Regions from separate parts of the Cronobacter sp. 153480017-3 genome, predicted to be linked through region 1. Evidence: predicted binding sites of a transcription regulator. Region 1 holds the regulator's gene; each other region holds the start of a gene.

Evidence for each region. The regulator PurR, encoded in region 1, represses purine synthesis genes. The targets are predictions, from matches to a motif close to CANGCAAACGTTTGCNTG.
Region 2: the regulator PurR is predicted to act here: its motif matches at 2,052-2,069, upstream of pyrC (dihydroorotase).
Region 3: the regulator PurR is predicted to act here: its motif matches at 2,393-2,410, upstream of purT (formate-dependent phosphoribosylglycinamide formyltransferase).
Region 4: the regulator PurR is predicted to act here: its motif matches at 1,940-1,957, upstream of purL (phosphoribosylformylglycinamidine synthase).

What each region holds. Positions count from the first base shown of each region.
Region 1 is NZ_JBSEYN010000014.1:34,062-38,271, forward strand. It holds gene punC (purine nucleoside transporter PunC) at 1-439, opposite strand, end outside; gene punR (DNA-binding transcriptional activator PunR) at 551-1,462, shown strand; gene purR (HTH-type transcriptional repressor PurR) at 1,480-2,505, opposite strand; gene cydH (cytochrome bd-I oxidase subunit CydH) at 2,797-2,886, shown strand; gene ACUW6V_RS20195 (MFS transporter) at 3,149-4,210, shown strand, end outside.
Region 2 is NZ_JBSEYN010000002.1:498,151-502,360, forward strand. It holds gene bssS (biofilm formation regulator BssS) at 34-288, opposite strand; gene dinI (DNA damage-inducible protein I) at 611-856, opposite strand; gene pyrC (dihydroorotase) at 943-1,989, opposite strand; gene ACUW6V_RS06770 (lipoprotein) at 2,118-2,678, opposite strand; gene grxB (glutaredoxin 2) at 2,797-3,444, opposite strand; gene mdtH (multidrug efflux MFS transporter MdtH) at 3,519-4,210, opposite strand, start outside.
Region 3 is NZ_JBSEYN010000001.1:565,885-570,094, reverse strand. It holds gene edd (phosphogluconate dehydratase) at 1-424, shown strand, start outside; gene ACUW6V_RS02795 (bifunctional 4-hydroxy-2-oxoglutarate aldolase/2-dehydro-3-deoxy-phosphogluconate aldolase) at 483-1,121, shown strand; gene purT (formate-dependent phosphoribosylglycinamide formyltransferase) at 1,175-2,353, opposite strand; gene ACUW6V_RS02785 (YebG family protein) at 2,486-2,836, shown strand; gene yebF (protein YebF) at 3,213-3,560, shown strand; gene ACUW6V_RS02775 (tellurite resistance TerB family protein) at 3,675-4,210, shown strand, end outside.
Region 4 is NZ_JBSEYN010000006.1:298,431-302,640, forward strand. It holds gene purL (phosphoribosylformylglycinamidine synthase) at 1-1,853, opposite strand, end outside; gene mltF (membrane-bound lytic murein transglycosylase MltF) at 2,121-3,680, shown strand; partial or broken gene tadA (tRNA adenosine(34) deaminase TadA) at 3,640-4,113, opposite strand; gene yfhb (phosphatidylglycerophosphatase C) at 4,140-4,210, opposite strand, start outside.

The sequences.
Region 1 (4,210 bases):
GTGCCAGGGCCGGAGAAAGCCCCACCAGCGGCATAATAGTCGCGAAGATACGACGCGCCTGCTGCGCCGGGTAGCGGTCGGTTACCAGCGCCTGCCAGCTTACCGCAGCGGAACAAACGCCCACGGCCTGAATAAAGCGCAGGGCCAGCAGCGCGCCCGCGCTCTCTACCCAGACGGTGCCAAGGCAGCCAAGCGCGAAAATCCCAAGCCCCGCCAGCAAAACCGGACGACGGCCAAAACGGTCAGAAAGCGGGCCCCAGACGAGCTGCGCCAGCGCGAAACCGGCCAGGAAAAGGCTCAGCGAGGCGCTGATAGCCGAAGGGGCTGTGTGCAGATCCGCTTCAATAACGGCGAACGCGGGCAGGTACATGTCGGTCGCCAGAAAACCGAGCACGCTCAGCCCGGCCAGCCAGCAAAGAAATCCTTTATCAGGTCGCATCACATTAACTCACTTCTTATTACGCGAAAGAGCCAGGAGTGTACGGAGTGCAATTCCGCTTGTGAAACGCTAATATTTGCCCATTCCATTCAAAAAATTTGCAGGCAGATAATGTGGTCTGAATATTCCCTGGAAGTGGTGGACGCCGTGGCGCGCACCGGCAGCTTTACCGCAGCCGCCGCAGAACTGCACCGCGTGCCTTCTGCCGTCAGCTATACGGTACGTCAGCTTGAGGAGTGGCTTGCGGTATCGCTCTTCGAGCGCCGCCATCGCGATGTGGTTCTGACGCCTGCAGGAGCCTGGTTTCTGCGCGAAGGGCGTTCTGTCATCAAAAAAATGATGATCACCCGTCAGCAGTGCCAGCAGATCGCCAACGGCTGGCGCGGGCAACTTTCCATCGCGGTGGATAATATCGTGCGCCCGGAACGCGTCCGGCGGCTGGTGCTTGATTTCTACCGGCACTTTTCCGATGTCGAGTTGCAGGTTTCACAGGAAGTCTTTAACGGCGTCTGGGACGCGCTGGCGGACGGGCGCGTGGAACTTGCCATCGGCGCCACACAGGCGATCCCGGTCGGCGGGCGCTTCGCGTTTCGTGATATGGGCATGCTGAGCTGGCGTTGCGTCGTGGCGCACCATCATCCGCTGGCACAGCTCGCGGGCGCGCTCAGCGACGACAGGCTGCGCGATTACCCCTCGCTGGTGCTGGAAGATACATCGCGATCGCTGCCCAAGCGCATTACCTGGCTTCTGGATAACCAGCGGCGCGTGGTGGTGCCGGACTGGCACTGCGCCGCCGATGCGCTCAGCGAGGGGCTCTGTATCGGCATGGTGCCGACGCATTTCGCGAAGCCATGGCTCGATAGCGGGGAGTGGCGCGCGTTGACGCTGGAAAACCCGTTCCCGGACGCCGCCTGCTGTCTGACGTGGCGGCAAAGCGACGCCTCGCCCGCGCTGCGCTGGCTGCTCGATTATCTGGGGGACAGTGAAACGCTGAACACGGAGTGGCTGCGGGAGCCGCAATAATACGGCTCCCGGAAGGATTAACGGCGATAGTCGCGGAACGGGCCGTCCGCCACCGAGCGGCGTTCGATCAGGCGCGGATGCACCTCGATGGTCTGCGACTCTTCGCGCTTATTCACGATGCGGTCGAGCAGCATATTGAACGCAGTCTGGCCGAGCGTCTCTTTTGGCTGATGGATAGTCGTCAGCGCCGGGCTAAAGAAACGCGCGTTGCGTACGTTGTCGTAGCCGATGATTGAAATATCCTGCGGCACGCGCAGGCCCATTTCATCGGCGGCGCAGATAGCGCCCATCGCCATGATATCGCCGCCGCAGAACACGGCAGTCGGGCGCTGCGGCTGCGAGAGGATCTGCTGCATGGCGCGGTAACCGGATTCCGGCTCGAAATCGCCCTGCACAATCCAGTTTTCCGGCACTTTAATGGCCGCTTCTTCCAGCGCTTTCATAAAGCCTGAGAAACGCCCGACGCCGGTGTTACGCTCAAGCTGCCCCGGAATCACGCCAATATCACGATGGCCGCGCTCGATAAGATAACGCCCGGCGAGGTAACCGCCCTGGAACGCGTTATCGATTACCGAGTCGGTAAAATCGGCTTTCGCTTCACCCCAGTCCATCACCACCATCGGGATATGACGGTACTCTTCAAGCGTGGAAAGCAGCGGCTGCGGGTATTCCGAGCACATCACCAGCAGGCCGTCGACGCGCTTTTGCGCCATCATAGACAGATACGCGCGCTGCTTTTCCAGATTGTTATGCGCGTTGCCCAAAATCAGCGTATAGCCTTTGGCGAAGCAGCTGTTTTCAACGGCTTCGATAATTTCCGCGAAATAGGGCGCTTCGCTACTGGTCGCCAGCAGCCCGATAGATTTGGTGTGATTCACCTTCAGGCTGCGCGCCACGGCGCTTGGCGAATAGTGTAATTCTTTGATAGCCGCCCAAACCGCATTGCGCGTCTCTTCCGCCACAAAACGGGTTTTGTTAATCACATGTGAGACTGTTGTTGTGGAAACGTTGGCTCGCTTCGCGACGTCTTTAATTGTTGCCATTAATAATCACTCCAGACCCCTGGCTGAGCCCTGCAAAATCACGGGTTAATCGTTTGCCTGTACACACCCCTGACTGCCGCGAGGGGAGTGCGGCATGCCGGGAAACGCGACATTTTTCGTGAGGAGGGGTCGATGGCCGGTACCGAATAAAGTAGCGACGAATTTTGGCTTATCTTTATCGAAAGGGGAAGAGGGAAAACGCATATCTGGTTAAATGTCGCAGGATTTTTCGGCCCGTTTATGCAAAAATGCGCACTACCTGTTTTTTATGGGGTCTTTAAGGAGAATACCATGAGTACCGATCTGAAATTTTCGCTGGTCACGACGCTGGTTGTACTGGGCCTGATTGTGGCGGGCGCATTTACCGCCATTCTGCATTAAGCGACAGGCGGGAGCGCACCTGTTCTCCCGCTTTCTTAAACTTTTCTTGCGTTTAAGCGCCGATTCCCCGCTGTTTTCTTTCTTTTTCCCGTTATTCCCTTTAGATTCGCTAATAACAATTAGCGCGTGTTCTTAACAGCTGCGCAATAATATTTTGCTGTTTTTGTCACTTATCTTTTCTGATTGAGAGTGTCATCCTTTTCTGCATCCTGCTGTAACGTCGGGCGTTCCCGGCGCTGTTGTACAATTTCTGGAGCAATGAATGAAAGTCAATTTTCCGTTACTGGCACTGGCTATCGGTGCTTTTGGCATTGGCACGACCGAGTTTTCCCCGATGGGGTTGTTGCCGGTCATAGCGAACGGCGTCAACGTCTCCATTCCGGCCGCCGGTATGCTGATTAGCGCCTACGCGGTCGGCGTGATGGTAGGCGCACCGCTGATGACGCTTTTACTGTCGCACCGCGCACGGCGTAGCGCGCTGATTTTTCTGATGGCGATTTTTACGCTCGGTAACGTGCTGTCAGCACTGGCACCGGATTATATGACGCTGATGGCCTCGCGTATTCTCACCAGCCTTAACCATGGGGCGTTCTTCGGCCTCGGCTCGGTGGTTGCGGCAAGCGTCGTGCCGAAGCATAAACAGGCGAGCGCCGTCGCGACGATGTTTATGGGCCTGACCATTGCCAATATCGGCGGCGTGCCGGCGGCCACCTGGCTTGGTGAAACCATCGGCTGGCGAATGTCGTTTCTGGCGACGGCCGGTCTTGGCGTGGTGGCGATGGCGAGCCTCTGGTTTTCCCTGCCAAAAGGCGGCAGCGGCGAGCGCCCTGATGTGAAAAGCGAACTGGCCGTGTTGATGCGCCCGCAGGTGGTGAGCGCGCTGTTGACAACCGTGCTCGGCGCGGGCGCGATGTTTACGCTCTATACCTATATCGCGCCGGTTCTGCACCACATCACTGATGCCAGCGCGGCGTTCGTCACCGCCATGCTGGTGCTGATTGGCGTCGGGTTTTCCATCGGCAACTATCTGGGTGGCCGCCTGGCGGACCGCTCGGTGAGCGGCACGCTGAAAGGCTTCCTGATGCTGCTTATCGTCATTATGGCGGCTATTCCGTGGCTTGCGAAAACGGAAATCGGCGCGGCGGTGAGCATGGTGGTATGGGGGGCTGCGACTTTCGCGGTAGTGCCGCCGCTGCAGATGCGCGTGATGCGTGTCGCCAGCGAAGCGCCGGGCCTGTCCTCATCTGTGAATATCGGGGCGTTTAATCTCGGTAACGCACTTGGCGCGGCGGCGGGCGGGGCCGTTATCCATGCGGGCTTCGGT
Region 2 (4,210 bases), on a different contig from region 1:
AGGGTGCCTTTGCGTTATAAGAAAAGCACGGTATCAGTGCTTGCGATAATCGCTTTCCTGGTACTCACCGGATTCAATTTTTGCAATGCCGGCTTCTAAGATGGAAATAAATTGTCTTGCTACATCGGTCGTTAGCCATAATGTCTGGCCCACTTCGGTTGCTTCGCGATCCACCTGCGGAGAGGATTGATAGTGCAACCGCAGCATCAGTGCGTCATAGCTGTCGACGGTGCTGATGTCCCATCCAACAAGGGGATGCGTCTGTATTACTTCATTTTTTTCCATCATAACCCCCTTTATACGTGTTTATAGACAACGACTCATGAGGTTCAATGCGTGTTTTCTTATCTCTGAAGCAAATAAAGTATATCAACCAATAAAGGAAAATGGGGCAGAAATAAATACCCTGACACACATTTTTTTCGAGATTTTGAATTAACTGAACAATAAAACGGCAGATTATTCGCAAATTTTTGTTAAGAGGACGGATCAATGAGATTTCAGCTGAAAAGAAAAAATTCGGACTATCGCAGAAAAAGGCGCTACAAATAAAAAAGCCGGGCGGCGAAGCCCGGAAAAACTGACACCATAGAGAAGACAGTAATGAGGGTTAATCCGTGGTAAACCAGTCGTCAGCGCTCTCCCAGGTTTCCTGGAGAATTTCGCTGATGCGATCTTTATCTTCTTTCGCGCCACCCAGAACCGACAGTTGATTAGCGGCGGCATAGCGCACGCTTACATGATTCGGCATTTCCGGAAAATGGCTTTCAATACGGCGGGATAGCTCGCAGGCCAGCGCATCGATAGCACCCGGCGGCAGCGGCGTGGTTTTGGCGATAGTCACTTCAATACGCATAACAACCCCCTGTTAATCATGCTGTATATATATACAGTTTTGCCGGGCGGCATGCAACAGGGGGCCGTGTTTTTTTTAGCGCGTGCTTAGCGTTTTACCGTCCAGCGTACCGCTTCACCCGCCAGGAACGGCACCAGCGTGTCGTCGGCGATAGCGATAGTTTCCGGCATAACGCTCTCCTCGCGCACCAGCGTTACGGTGCCTTCATTCACCGGCAGGCCGTAAAAGCGCGGGCCGTTCAGCGAGGCGAACGCTTCAAAATGCGCCAGTGCGTTCATCTCTTCAAATACGGTGGCGTATGCGCCGAGCGCGGAAGGGGCGTTAAAACAGCCTGCGCAGCCGCAGCTCGTCTCTTTGCGATGGCGCGCGTGAGGCGCGGAGTCGGTACCGAGAAACACGCGTTCACAGCCGCTTGCGACCAGCTCGCGCAGCGCCTGCTGATGCACATTACGCTTGAGGATCGGCAGGCAGTAGAGATGCGGGCGAATGCCGCCTGCGAGCATGTGGTTGCGGTTAAACATCAGGTGCTGCGGCGTGATGGTCGCGCCGAGCAGTGAGTTCCCTTCGCGCACGTAGTCGGCGGCGTCTTTGGTGGTGATATGTTCAAACACCACTTTCAGGCCCGGCAGGCGCTTTCTGAGCGGCTCCATCACCGTCTCGATAAACCGCGCTTCGCGATCGAAAATATCGACCTCGCTGTGCGTCACTTCGCCATGCACCAGCAGCGGCATGCCGAGTTTTTCCATGCGCTCAAGCACCGTCATAATGTTATCGACACTGGTGACGCCGTGGCTGGAGTTAGTCGTGGCGTTAGCCGGGTAGAGTTTGGCAGCGGTAAACACACCCTGCTGGAAACCACGCTCCAGCTCGTCTGCATCCAGCGTGTCGGTGAGGTAGCAGGTCATCAGCGGTTCAAACGCGTGATGTTCCGGCACCGCGTCAAGAATGCGCTGGCGGTAAGCGATAGCGGCTTCCACGGTCGTGACCGGCGGCGCCAGGTTTGGCATGACGATAGCGCGCCCGTAAGTTTCGCTGGTATAGGGCACGACGGTTTTCAGCATGTCGCCATCACGAAGATGAACATGCCAGTCGTCAGGGCGGCGGATAGTTAAAACCTGGGGTTGTGCAGTCATGGAAGGCTCCGGCTTGGGGAAACAGTCAGTAATGGCTGGTTTTATGCCGGGCACTAAGGATAAGCGTAAACGTTTTCCTTTGCATCCTTTTCCTGAAAATTCGGGGGCATTGCGCCCCCGGTGTAGCGTTAATCGGTCAGCGGGATGACGATTTCGCCTGGTTTTACTTCAAGCCCTTTGGCGAATTTTTTCGCCAGCGCTTCGCCTTTGGTACGGTCTTCGCTCAGTACATAAGCTGGACGCTGTTCAAAGTAACTGCGCAGGGATTTATTCAGATACGGCATTAACGTTTCCAGCACCGGCGCCATTTTGTCCGGCGTGATGCTGCTGTCGACGACTTCCATTTCGCGCAGATAAATAGCGCCTTTCTCCTTATCGAACGTCGGCAGCGCTTTCAGTTTGAGCTTCACCAGCGCTTTCTGGTTGCCGAACAGCGACGTCATATCGAGGCTCGCATCGCCGTTAAGCGTGATTTTATTCGGCTCTTCGCGGCCAATCGCGCTGTTCAGATTCGTTAAGACAATATGCGCGTCGGCAAGACCGGGTACGCCAATATCTTTAGCGTAGTTATTACGCTTTTGCAGCGCCTGATTGATGTCCTGTTCGGTGACGGTGTATTGCGTGAGCTGGTTACATCCCACCAGCAAGCCGCTGACGATAAGCGCTGCGGCGACTAACATTTTTTTCATAAGCTTCCCTCGTTCTGGTGCTGTCGGGCGATCCTGACACAAAGCAGGATGCCCCGCCAGTGGAAGCGGCAAAAGCGGATTCGGCTTAAAACGCCGGTGGAGGCCACCGGCGCTGTCGTCAGATAGCCATTTTTGACAGCAGATTAATTTGCGTCTGCTTGGCCATGTTGTCGCGGTAGTCGGCGACGCGGGTAGGGTAGTTGACGCCCGCAACCAGCGTCAGGTTGCGCAGCAGCGGGAAGAGATGAATATCATCTTCAGAAAGCTCTCCATTCACGGCGTTCGGCTGAACGATGTGTTTATCAAGCGCACGCAGGTCGTCGCTGATGTTTTTAATCAGCCCGGCGGAGTGAGACATGTGCTCTTCAAAGGACCCAATCGCCGCCTCTTTTTTCTCGGTAAAGTAACGGCGCGCCTCGGGGGTGGCGAACTCATCGAACGGCGCTTTGGCGAAGCGCGGCAGCAACAGACGGTTAACGTAGCCGTTAACGCGGCGCAGCCACTCTTCAATGGCCGGGTTGCGCTTGCCGGTGAGCAGCGGTTTGCCGTCGAGATTATCGACGTATTGAACGATATCCATGCTTTCCGGCAGGTAGCGGCTGTCATCTTTTTGCAGAATCGGGGCCATCTTCTGACCAATCATGCGGGTGGGCGTGGCTTCGTCATCGTTAGACATCACGATAAGCTCCACCGGAAGGTTTTTCAGCCCGAAAATCATGCGCGCTTTCAGACAGAACGGACAGTGATCGTAAATATATAACTTCACGTTTCTCCTCCTGCTCAGGTGACTGATTTTTCAGTATGGAAGAGAAAACGCAGGGGAGCAAACGCTCCCCGGTCTTAACTTTCCTGCTCCAGAAGCCCCGGCGCGAGCCGCTTCTGGCTGAACTGCCACCAGAGCATCAGGAATGTCCCGACGCCTATCACACCCAGCATCGCCCACGGCAGCTCTGGCGTATGAAGCGCGCGGCCTGCGTCAAACAGCCAGCCGCCGCCCGCGTAGCCAAGCGCGCCGCCGAAAGCGAGGCCAAGACGGCTAAAGCCCATATAGCTGCCGCGGGCGCGGGCATCCGCCAGCGACGCGCTCAGGGTTTCTCTTGCCGGTTCGGCGATAATCGAGCCGATATAAAAGAGGCAAATTAAGGTAAAGAGTTGTTGCAGGTTGCTTGCAAGGCCAATCGGCACCAGGCTGAACGTCATCACCAGCAGCCCGGCCATCAGGCGCTGTTCAAGGCGAAAACGTTTTTCGCTCCAGCGCGCCAGCGGATAGAGCAGCGTCAGCGACAGCACGGCTTCAATGGCGTACATCCATTTCACCGCCGCCGGTTCTCCCGCGATATCGTTAACCATCACCGGCAACATCAGCATCACCTGCACCGCCAGCATGTAATAGCCGGTCAGCGTCAGCACGTAGGTGACGAAGCGCTTATCGCGCAGTACCCGGCCCATGCCTTCGCGCAGCGGCGTGCGCACCGTGGAGAGCTTCCAGTCTGGCAGCAGCCAGGCGTTAAAACCCGCGCAAAGCACAAACA
Region 3 (4,210 bases), on a different contig from region 1:
CGGTCTGCTGGATCGTGACTGCGTGATAGTCGTGCGCCACCAGGGGCCAAAAGCGAACGGTATGCCAGAATTACATAAACTTATGCCGCCGCTTGGTGTATTATTGGACCGCTGTTTCAAAATTGCATTGGTCACGGACGGTCGCCTTTCCGGCGCGTCGGGGAAAGTGCCTTCGGCCATCCACGTGACGCCCGAAGCATACGATGGCGGGCTGCTCGCGAAAGTGCGCGACGGCGACCTTATTCGCGTCAACGGCCAGACCGGCGAACTGACGCTGCTGGTGGATGACGCCGAACTGGCGCAGCGTGAGCCGCACCATCCGGATCTCAGCGCCCAGCGCGTGGGAACGGGGCGCGAGCTGTTCGGCGCGCTGCGTGAAAACCTGTCCGGGGCCGAGCAGGGCGCGACCTGCATCGAATTTTAACTGTCAGGTGCGCACAGTCGCACCACACCTTTTTAAAAATGGCGGGAGAGATCCACAGATGAAAAACTGGAAAACGAGTGCCGAACAGATCCTGAAAAGCGGTCCGGTTGTGCCGGTGATTGTGATTAACAAGCTGGAGCACGCGGTCCCGATGGCGAAGGCGCTGCTGGCGGGCGGCGTGCGCGTGCTGGAAGTGACCCTGCGCACGCCGTGCGCGCTGGATGCTATCCGCGCTATCGCTAAAGAAGTGCCGGACGCCATCATCGGCGCGGGCACCGTACTGAACGCGCAGCAGCTCAAAGACGTCACCGAGGCTGGCGCGCAGTTTGCCATCAGTCCGGGCCTCACCGAGCCGCTGCTGAAGGCCGCGACCGAAGGCACTATCCCGCTCATCCCGGGCATCAGCACCGTGTCTGAACTGATGCTGGGCATGGATTACGGCCTGAAAGAGTTCAAATTCTTCCCGGCGGAAGCCAATGGCGGCACCAAAGCGTTGCAGGCCATCGCAGGGCCGTTCTCCCAGGTGCGTTTCTGCCCGACCGGCGGCATTTCGCCTGCCAACTACCGTGACTACCTGGCGCTGAAAAGCGTGCTGTGCATCGGCGGCTCCTGGCTGGTACCGGCGGACGCGATGGAAGCGGGCGACTGGGATCGCATTACCGAACTTGCCCGCGAAGCGGTGGAAGGCGCGCAGTAATTTTTGCGCGAGATAAAACGCAGCGCGCCGCCTTCACGGGCGGCGCGTTTTTTTTAGCCTTTAACGCTCACGGCCGCGGCGGATGCTTTCGCGCGCGCGATGGCGTCATCGGCCGTTTCGCCGGTGGCGAGCGCCACGCCGAGGCGGCGCGAACCGTCGATTTCCGGCTTGCCGAACAGCCGCAGTTGCAAACCCGCGCCCAGCGCCCCGGAGAGCTCGCCAAATTTGACGTCATCACTTGTTAGCGTTGGCAGGATCACCGCCGAGGCGGCCGGGCCGTACTGGCGAATGCCCCCGACCGGCAGGCCGAGAAACGCGCGCGCATGCAGCGCAAACTCTGAAAGATCCTGCGAGATGAGCGTCACCATCCCGGTGTCGTGCGGGCGCGGCGACACTTCACTGAATATCACTTCATCGCCGCGGACAAACAGCTCCACGCCAAACAGGCCGTAACCGCCGAGCGCTTCTACCACCTTCTGCGCAATCTCCTGCGCGCGAGAGAGTGCCACATCGCTCATCTGCTGCGGCTGCCAGGATTCGCGGTAATCGCCATCTTCCTGGCGATGGCCGATGGGCGCGCAGAAATGCACGCCATCCACGGCGCTGATGGTCAGCAGGGTGATCTCAAAATCAAACTTCACCACGCCTTCAACGATGACTTTCCCCGCGCCTGCGCGTCCGCCCTGTTGCGCGTACTGCCAGGCGCTCTCCAGCATCTCTTCGCTGCGGATAAAGCTCTGGCCCTTGCCGGAAGAGCTCATGACCGGTTTGACGATGCACGGCAGACCAATTTTCGCCACCGCCTCGCCAAATTCCGCTTCGTTTTCGGCGAAGCGATAGGCGGAGGTCGGCAGGCCAAGCTCTTCAGCGGCGAGACGGCGAATACCTTCACGGTTCATCGTGAGACGCGCGGCGCGGGCGGTGGGCACCACGCGCTGGCCTTGTTGTTCAAGCTCCACAAGCGCGTCGGTCGCGATGGCTTCAATCTCCGGCACGATGAAATCCGGCATCTCCTGCGCCACCAGTTTTTTCAGCGCCGCGCCATCGAGCATATTGATGACGTGGCTGCGGTGCGCCACCTGCATGGCGGGCGCATCGGCGTAGCGGTCGACGGCGATCACTTCAATGCCCAGACGCTGGCATTCGATCGCCACTTCTTTTCCGAGTTCTCCTGAGCCAAGCAGCATCACGCGGGTTGCTGACGGGCGTAGTGCGGTTCCTAACATAGCCATAGCGGTATTCCTGCTGTGTGAAATTCTGGCGGCAGTATATACGAAAACGTTTGCCTTGCGCAGCGCGCGCCGTTTGCATTTCCCGTTTCACAGCGTTATACTGTATATAAATACAGTAACGGGAGTTGCAACATGGCGGTAGAAATCAAATACGTCGTAATCCGTGAGGGTGTGGAAAAAATGTCATTTGCCAGTAAGAAGGAAGCCGACGCCTGGGACAAAATGCTGGATTTAGCCGAAGCGCTGGAAGGCTGGTTGGGTCAGGCGCCTGTCGGTTTTGCGGAAGGTCAGGTTGAGCAACTGGCGTTGTGGATGGCGGAGCAGAAAGACAACCTCAGCACCATCGTGCGCACCGGTCGTCTGCCGCAGGAAACCAGCGAGCAGACTGACGGCACAGCCGAGGCTTCGACTGAAGAATCAGCTGAAAGCGAAGAGGGCACCGTCGCGCTGCACAGCGCGCGTAAACGCACCAAAGCGGCCTGATAGCTTTCTCTCTGTGTCGCTGGCGGGTTTACCTCGCCAGCGGTGCGGTTTCCTGCGGTTTCCTGCGGTGCCGCTTTGGCGCACCAGTGGCGTATGCTGCGTTCGCAAAATGCGGGCGCTGTGGCTACAGGCGAATTCCTCTCTGTTATATTTTCCTGCGGTCTGCGGTCTGCGGTCTGCGGTCTGCGGTCTGCGGTCTGCGGTCTGCGGTCTGCGGTCTGCGGTCTGCGGTCTGCGGTCCAGGATATATAACGCAACGCTTTTTGCTCTTCTGCTGATATTCCCCTTCGTTTAATCCCTTCCTTTTGTGTGGTTCGCTTGCGCTTCGCTGGTTTTGTACCAGGCTTTTTTCATCACCCGTCTTCGGAGAAGTACGATGAAAAAAGCAGCAGGAGCCCTGATTTCTTTTTTGTTACTCACCGCGGCAAGCGCCGTACACGCTGACGATCCGCGTAAGGTGCATTTCCCTAAATGCGAAGCGATGACGGCGGAAGGCATTGCCGCGAGCGTGAAGCGCGACTATCTGCAAAACCGTATCGTGAAATGGGCGGACGACCAGAAAACGTTAGGGCAGGCCGATCCGGTCGCCTGGATCAACAGTAAAGAGATCGTCGGCAAAGACGATAAATGGACTGTTCCGCTGACCGTGCGCGGTAAAAATACCGACATTCACTATAAAGTGATGGTCGACTGCGCGGCAGGCGAGGCGCATTACCAGCACTGATCCTCTGCGGCCCTTTCCGGGGCCGCGTCTTTTCCCTTCCTTGCGGTTCCCCGACACATCTTGACGTCCGCTCGCTTACGCTTGGGTTATGACTCATCAGCGCAGAGGAACATAATGAGCAACTGGTTAACACAGCTTCAGTCGATGCTGGGGCAGAGCGGCGGCATGTCATCCGGTAAACCGGGTATTCAGGACGCGTTGCGCTCTAAAGGGTTGAGCAGCCTGATAACCCCTGGCGCGCTCGGCGGTCTCGCGGGCTTACTGGTCGCCAGTAAATCGTCGCGCAAGCTGCTCGCGAAATATGGCGGCGGCGCGCTGCTGGTGGGCGGCGGAGCCGTGGCGGGCACGGTGCTGTGGAACAAGTACAAAGATAAAATCCGCGCGGCGCACCAGGATGAGCCGCAATACGGGCAACAGCAGACGCCGCTGGATCGCCGCGCCGAGCGTCTTGTGCTGGCGCTGGTCTTCGCCGCCAAAAGCGACGGGCATATCGATGACAGTGAGCGTGCGGCCATTGAGCGTCAGCTACGCGAAGCGGGCATCGAAGAGCAGGGGCGCGTGCTGGTGGAACAGGCGATTAATCAGCCGCTCGACCCGATGCGCCTTGCCGCCGACGTGAAAAACGAAGAAGAAGCGCTGGAGCTCTATTT
Region 4 (4,210 bases), on a different contig from region 1:
GTAACGTCGCGGGTCATCTTCGGTGTTTTGCCGAGCAGAACGTCAAGCGGCATATCCACCGGCTGGTTGTCGAAGTGGCTGTCGTTAAGCGTCAGGTGCTGCGCTTCGGTCGCCTCGCCAATCACGGCGTACGGCGCGCGCTCGCGGCGGCACAGTTCGTCAAACAGCGCCAGCTGTTCGGGCGCCACGGCCAGCACGTAACGCTCCTGGGATTCGTTACACCAGACTTCCAGCGGGCTCATGCCCGGCTCGTCGCTTAAAATGTCGCGCAGTTCAAAACGCCCGCCGCGCCCGCCGTCGCTTACCAGCTCCGGCATGGCGTTGGAAAGGCCGCCCGCGCCAACGTCATGAATAAAGAGGATCGGGTTGGCCTCGCCCAACTGCCAGCAGCGGTCGATCACTTCCTGGCAGCGGCGCTCCATTTCCGGGTTGTCGCGCTGTACCGAGGCGAAATCGAGATCGGCGTCGGACTGGCCGGACGCCATAGAGGACGCCGCGCCGCCGCCGAGGCCGATATTCATCGCCGGGCCGCCGAGCACGATCAGCTTCGCGCCTGGCGGAATTTCACCCTTCTGCACATGGTCGGCGCGAATGTTGCCGATGCCGCCTGCCAGCATGATCGGCTTATGGTAGCCGCGCAGCTCTTCGCCGTTGTGGCTCGCCACTTTCTCTTCATAGGTACGGAAATAGCCGTTCAGCGCCGGACGACCAAATTCGTTGTTGAACGCCGCGCCGCCAAGCGGGCCTTCGGTCATGATATCGAGCGCGGTAACGATACGATCCGGCTTGCCGAAATCTTCTTCCCACGGCTGCTCAAAGCCCGGAATGCGCAGGTTAGAAACAGAAAAACCCACCAGACCCGCTTTCGGCTTCGCACCGCGGCCCGTCGCGCCTTCGTCACGAATTTCGCCGCCGGAGCCTGTCGCGGCACCCGGCCACGGTGAAATGGCGGTCGGATGGTTGTGCGTTTCCACTTTCATCAGAATGTGCGCCGGTTCCTGATGGAACGCGTAGCGGCCCGCTTCATGATCGGCGTAGAAACGGCCCACGGAAGAGCCTTCCATAACCGCCGCGTTATCTTTATACGCGGAGAGCACGAAATTCGGGGTCTTCTCGAAAGTGTTTTTAATCATTTTAAACAGCGACTTCGGCTGTTTTTCGCCGTCGATAACCCAGTCGGCGTTAAAAATTTTGTGACGGCAGTGCTCAGAGTTGGCCTGCGCGAACATGTAGAGTTCGATGTCGTTCGGGTTGCGCCCCAGGCGGGTGAACGCGTCATGCAGGTAGTCGATTTCATCTTCTGCCAGCGCCAGCCCCAGACGCACGTTAGCGTCCGCCAGCGCCTGACGGCCCTGCCCCAGCAGATCCACGCTCTGTACCGGCGCGGGTTCGTGGTGCGCGAATAGCTGCGCGGCGTCTTCCAACGCGCCGAACACGCTCTCCATCATGCGGTCATGCAGCTCTGCCGCAATCTGGCGCCAGGCGTCGTCGCCCGCGGTGGGATCCACATCGAGGTAATACGCCACGCCGCGCTCCAGGCGTTTGACCTGGGCGAGCCCGCAGTTATGGGCGATGTCTGTCGCTTTGGAGGACCAGGGAGAGATAGTGCCAGGGCGCGGCGTTACCAGCAGCAGACGGCCCAACGGCGCGTGGCCAGTAAGGCTCGGCCCATATTTCAGCAGGCGCTCAAGGCGCGCGTGCTCTTCGGCATTCAGCGGTGCGGCGAGGTCAGCAAAATGGACATACTCGGCATAAAGGGTTTTCACCGGGAGGTGAGCGTCTTTGAAACGAGCCAGCAGTTTGTTAATACGAAATGCCGACAGAGCGGGCGAACCACGCAGAATTTCCATCATCTAATCTCTCGTCTTCGAAGCGCCGGAGGGCACCTCAGTGGGCGCAAGGGGGAAAACGGGCGTCATTATAAAGAATCCGGCGCGCTGACGAAACCGTTTGCGTAGAAATAAAATCCCGCCGTCGCGTTAACGTTTGGTGTGGCCGATTCCTCTAATTAGTTGCCAAGTGGCGCTTTGTTACGCAAAATGCCGCTCCATGCCATTCAAACGAAACGGTTTACTAACGATTGTTCGCTGAGCCCCGAGGCAACGCAGAGAATTAACTAATTGAAAAAATTAAAGCTTAATTATCTGCTCATCGGCGTCGTTACCCTGCTGCTGGCAGTGGCCTTGTGGCCGGCCATTCCCTGGTCCGGCAAAGCCGATAACCGTATCGCCGCGATCCAGGCGCGGGGGGTTTTGCGCGTCAGTACCATCGCCACGCCGCTGACGATGTATTCCGCCGGCGAGACGATGTCCGGGCTTGATTACGAGCTAAGCCAGGCCTTCGCCGACTATCTCGGCGTGAAGCTTAAAATCACCGTGCGCCAGAACATCAGTCAGCTCTTTGACGATCTCGACAATAACGACGCCGATCTTCTCGCCGCAGGCCTGGTCTATAACGAAGCGCGCAGCCAGCACTATCAGGCTGGCCCTATCTATTATTCCGTCTCGCAGCAGATGGTTTACCGCGTCGGCAGCCTGCGTCCGCGAAGCCTCGCCAGTATTAAAGAGGGGCAACTGACCATTGCGCCGGGCCACGTGGCGCAAAGCGAGCTGGAACAACTCAAAGCAAGCAAATACCCGGATTTAACCTGGCGCGTCGACCCGAAACTCAGCAGCAACGAGCTGATGCTGCAGGTGGCTCAGGGCACGCTGGATTACACCATCGCCGATTCGGTCGCCATCGGCCTGTTCCAGCGCGTTCACCCGCAGCTTGCGGTCGCGCTCGATCTCAGCGATGAGCAGCCCGTGACATGGTTCAGCCGCCGCAGCAGCGATAACTCGCTCTCGGCCGCGCTGCTCGATTTCTTCAATCAGATTAACGAAGACGGTACGCTGGCGCGCCTGGAAGAGAAGTATCTGGGCCACGGCAATGATTTCGATTACGTAGATACCCGCAGTTTCCTGCGCGCCGTGGACAGCGTGCTGCCGGAGCTGCAGCCGCTCTTTGAGAAATACGCGACGGATATCGACTGGCGACTGCTGGCGGCCATCTCGTATCAGGAATCCCACTGGGACAGCCAGGCCACCTCGCCTACCGGCGTGCGCGGTCTGATGATGCTGACGCGCAATACGGCGCAAAGCCTGGGGCTGACCGATCGCCTTGATGCCGAGCAGAGCATCAGCGGCGGCGCGCGCTATCTGAAAGATATGATGAGCAAAGTGCCGGAAAGCGTTCCGGAAGAGGAGCGGATCTGGTTTGCGCTGGCAGCGTATAACATGGGCTACGCGCATATGCTGGACGCCCGCGCGCTGACGGCAAAACAAAAAGGCAACCCGGATAGCTGGTCTGATGTAAAACAGCGGCTGCCGCTGTTAAGCCAGCGCCCCTATTACAGCAAGCTCACCTATGGCTACGCGCGCGGGCATGAGGCTTACGCCTATGTGGAAAATATCCGTAAATATCAGATAAGCCTGGTCGGTTATCTGCTGGAGAAGGAAAAGCAGGCCGCCGCGGCAGCGCAGCCTAAGCTTGTGCAGAGTTACCCGACGAATATTACGCCGCAGGGTCTGTTCCCGTCGCCCTTTTCGTCGCTTCCTTTAGGGCCTTTTTCTCAAGCCGGCGCTGGCGGAAAAACGCACTCAGCATTGCCGAACACTCTGTCGCCAGTATCCCCTCGATAACCTGCACCTGATGGTTCATGCCGGGATGCCCGGTGATGTCCATCAGCGACCCGACCGCGCCGGTTTTGGCATCACGCGCGCCGAACACCAGCGTGCCGATACGCCCATGCACCATCGCGCCTGCGCACATGACGCACGGCTCAAGCGTGACATACAGCGTGGTATCCAGCAGACGATAATTTTGCAGCACCAGCCCGCCCTGGCGCAGCGCCATGATCTCGGCGTGTGCGGTCGGGTCGTGGCGGCCAATCGGGCGGTTCCAGCCTTCGCCGATAACCTGATTGTTGTGTACCAGCACCGCGCCTACCGGCACTTCTCCCTCGTCCCAGGCGCGCTGCGCGAGCGTCAGCGCGTGGCGAATCCAGTATTCGTGGGTGAGTTCAGTCTGTGACACAAGCTTCTCCGGGAGTATAAGGCGGGCGGCATTATACACACCGTTTATGGGTTGCGAAACGCGCCTTATTCGAGCTGCTGGAGCTGCCCCTGCGGGGTGACGCGCCAGCGGTGCTGGCAAAAGTAAAGCAGCGGGT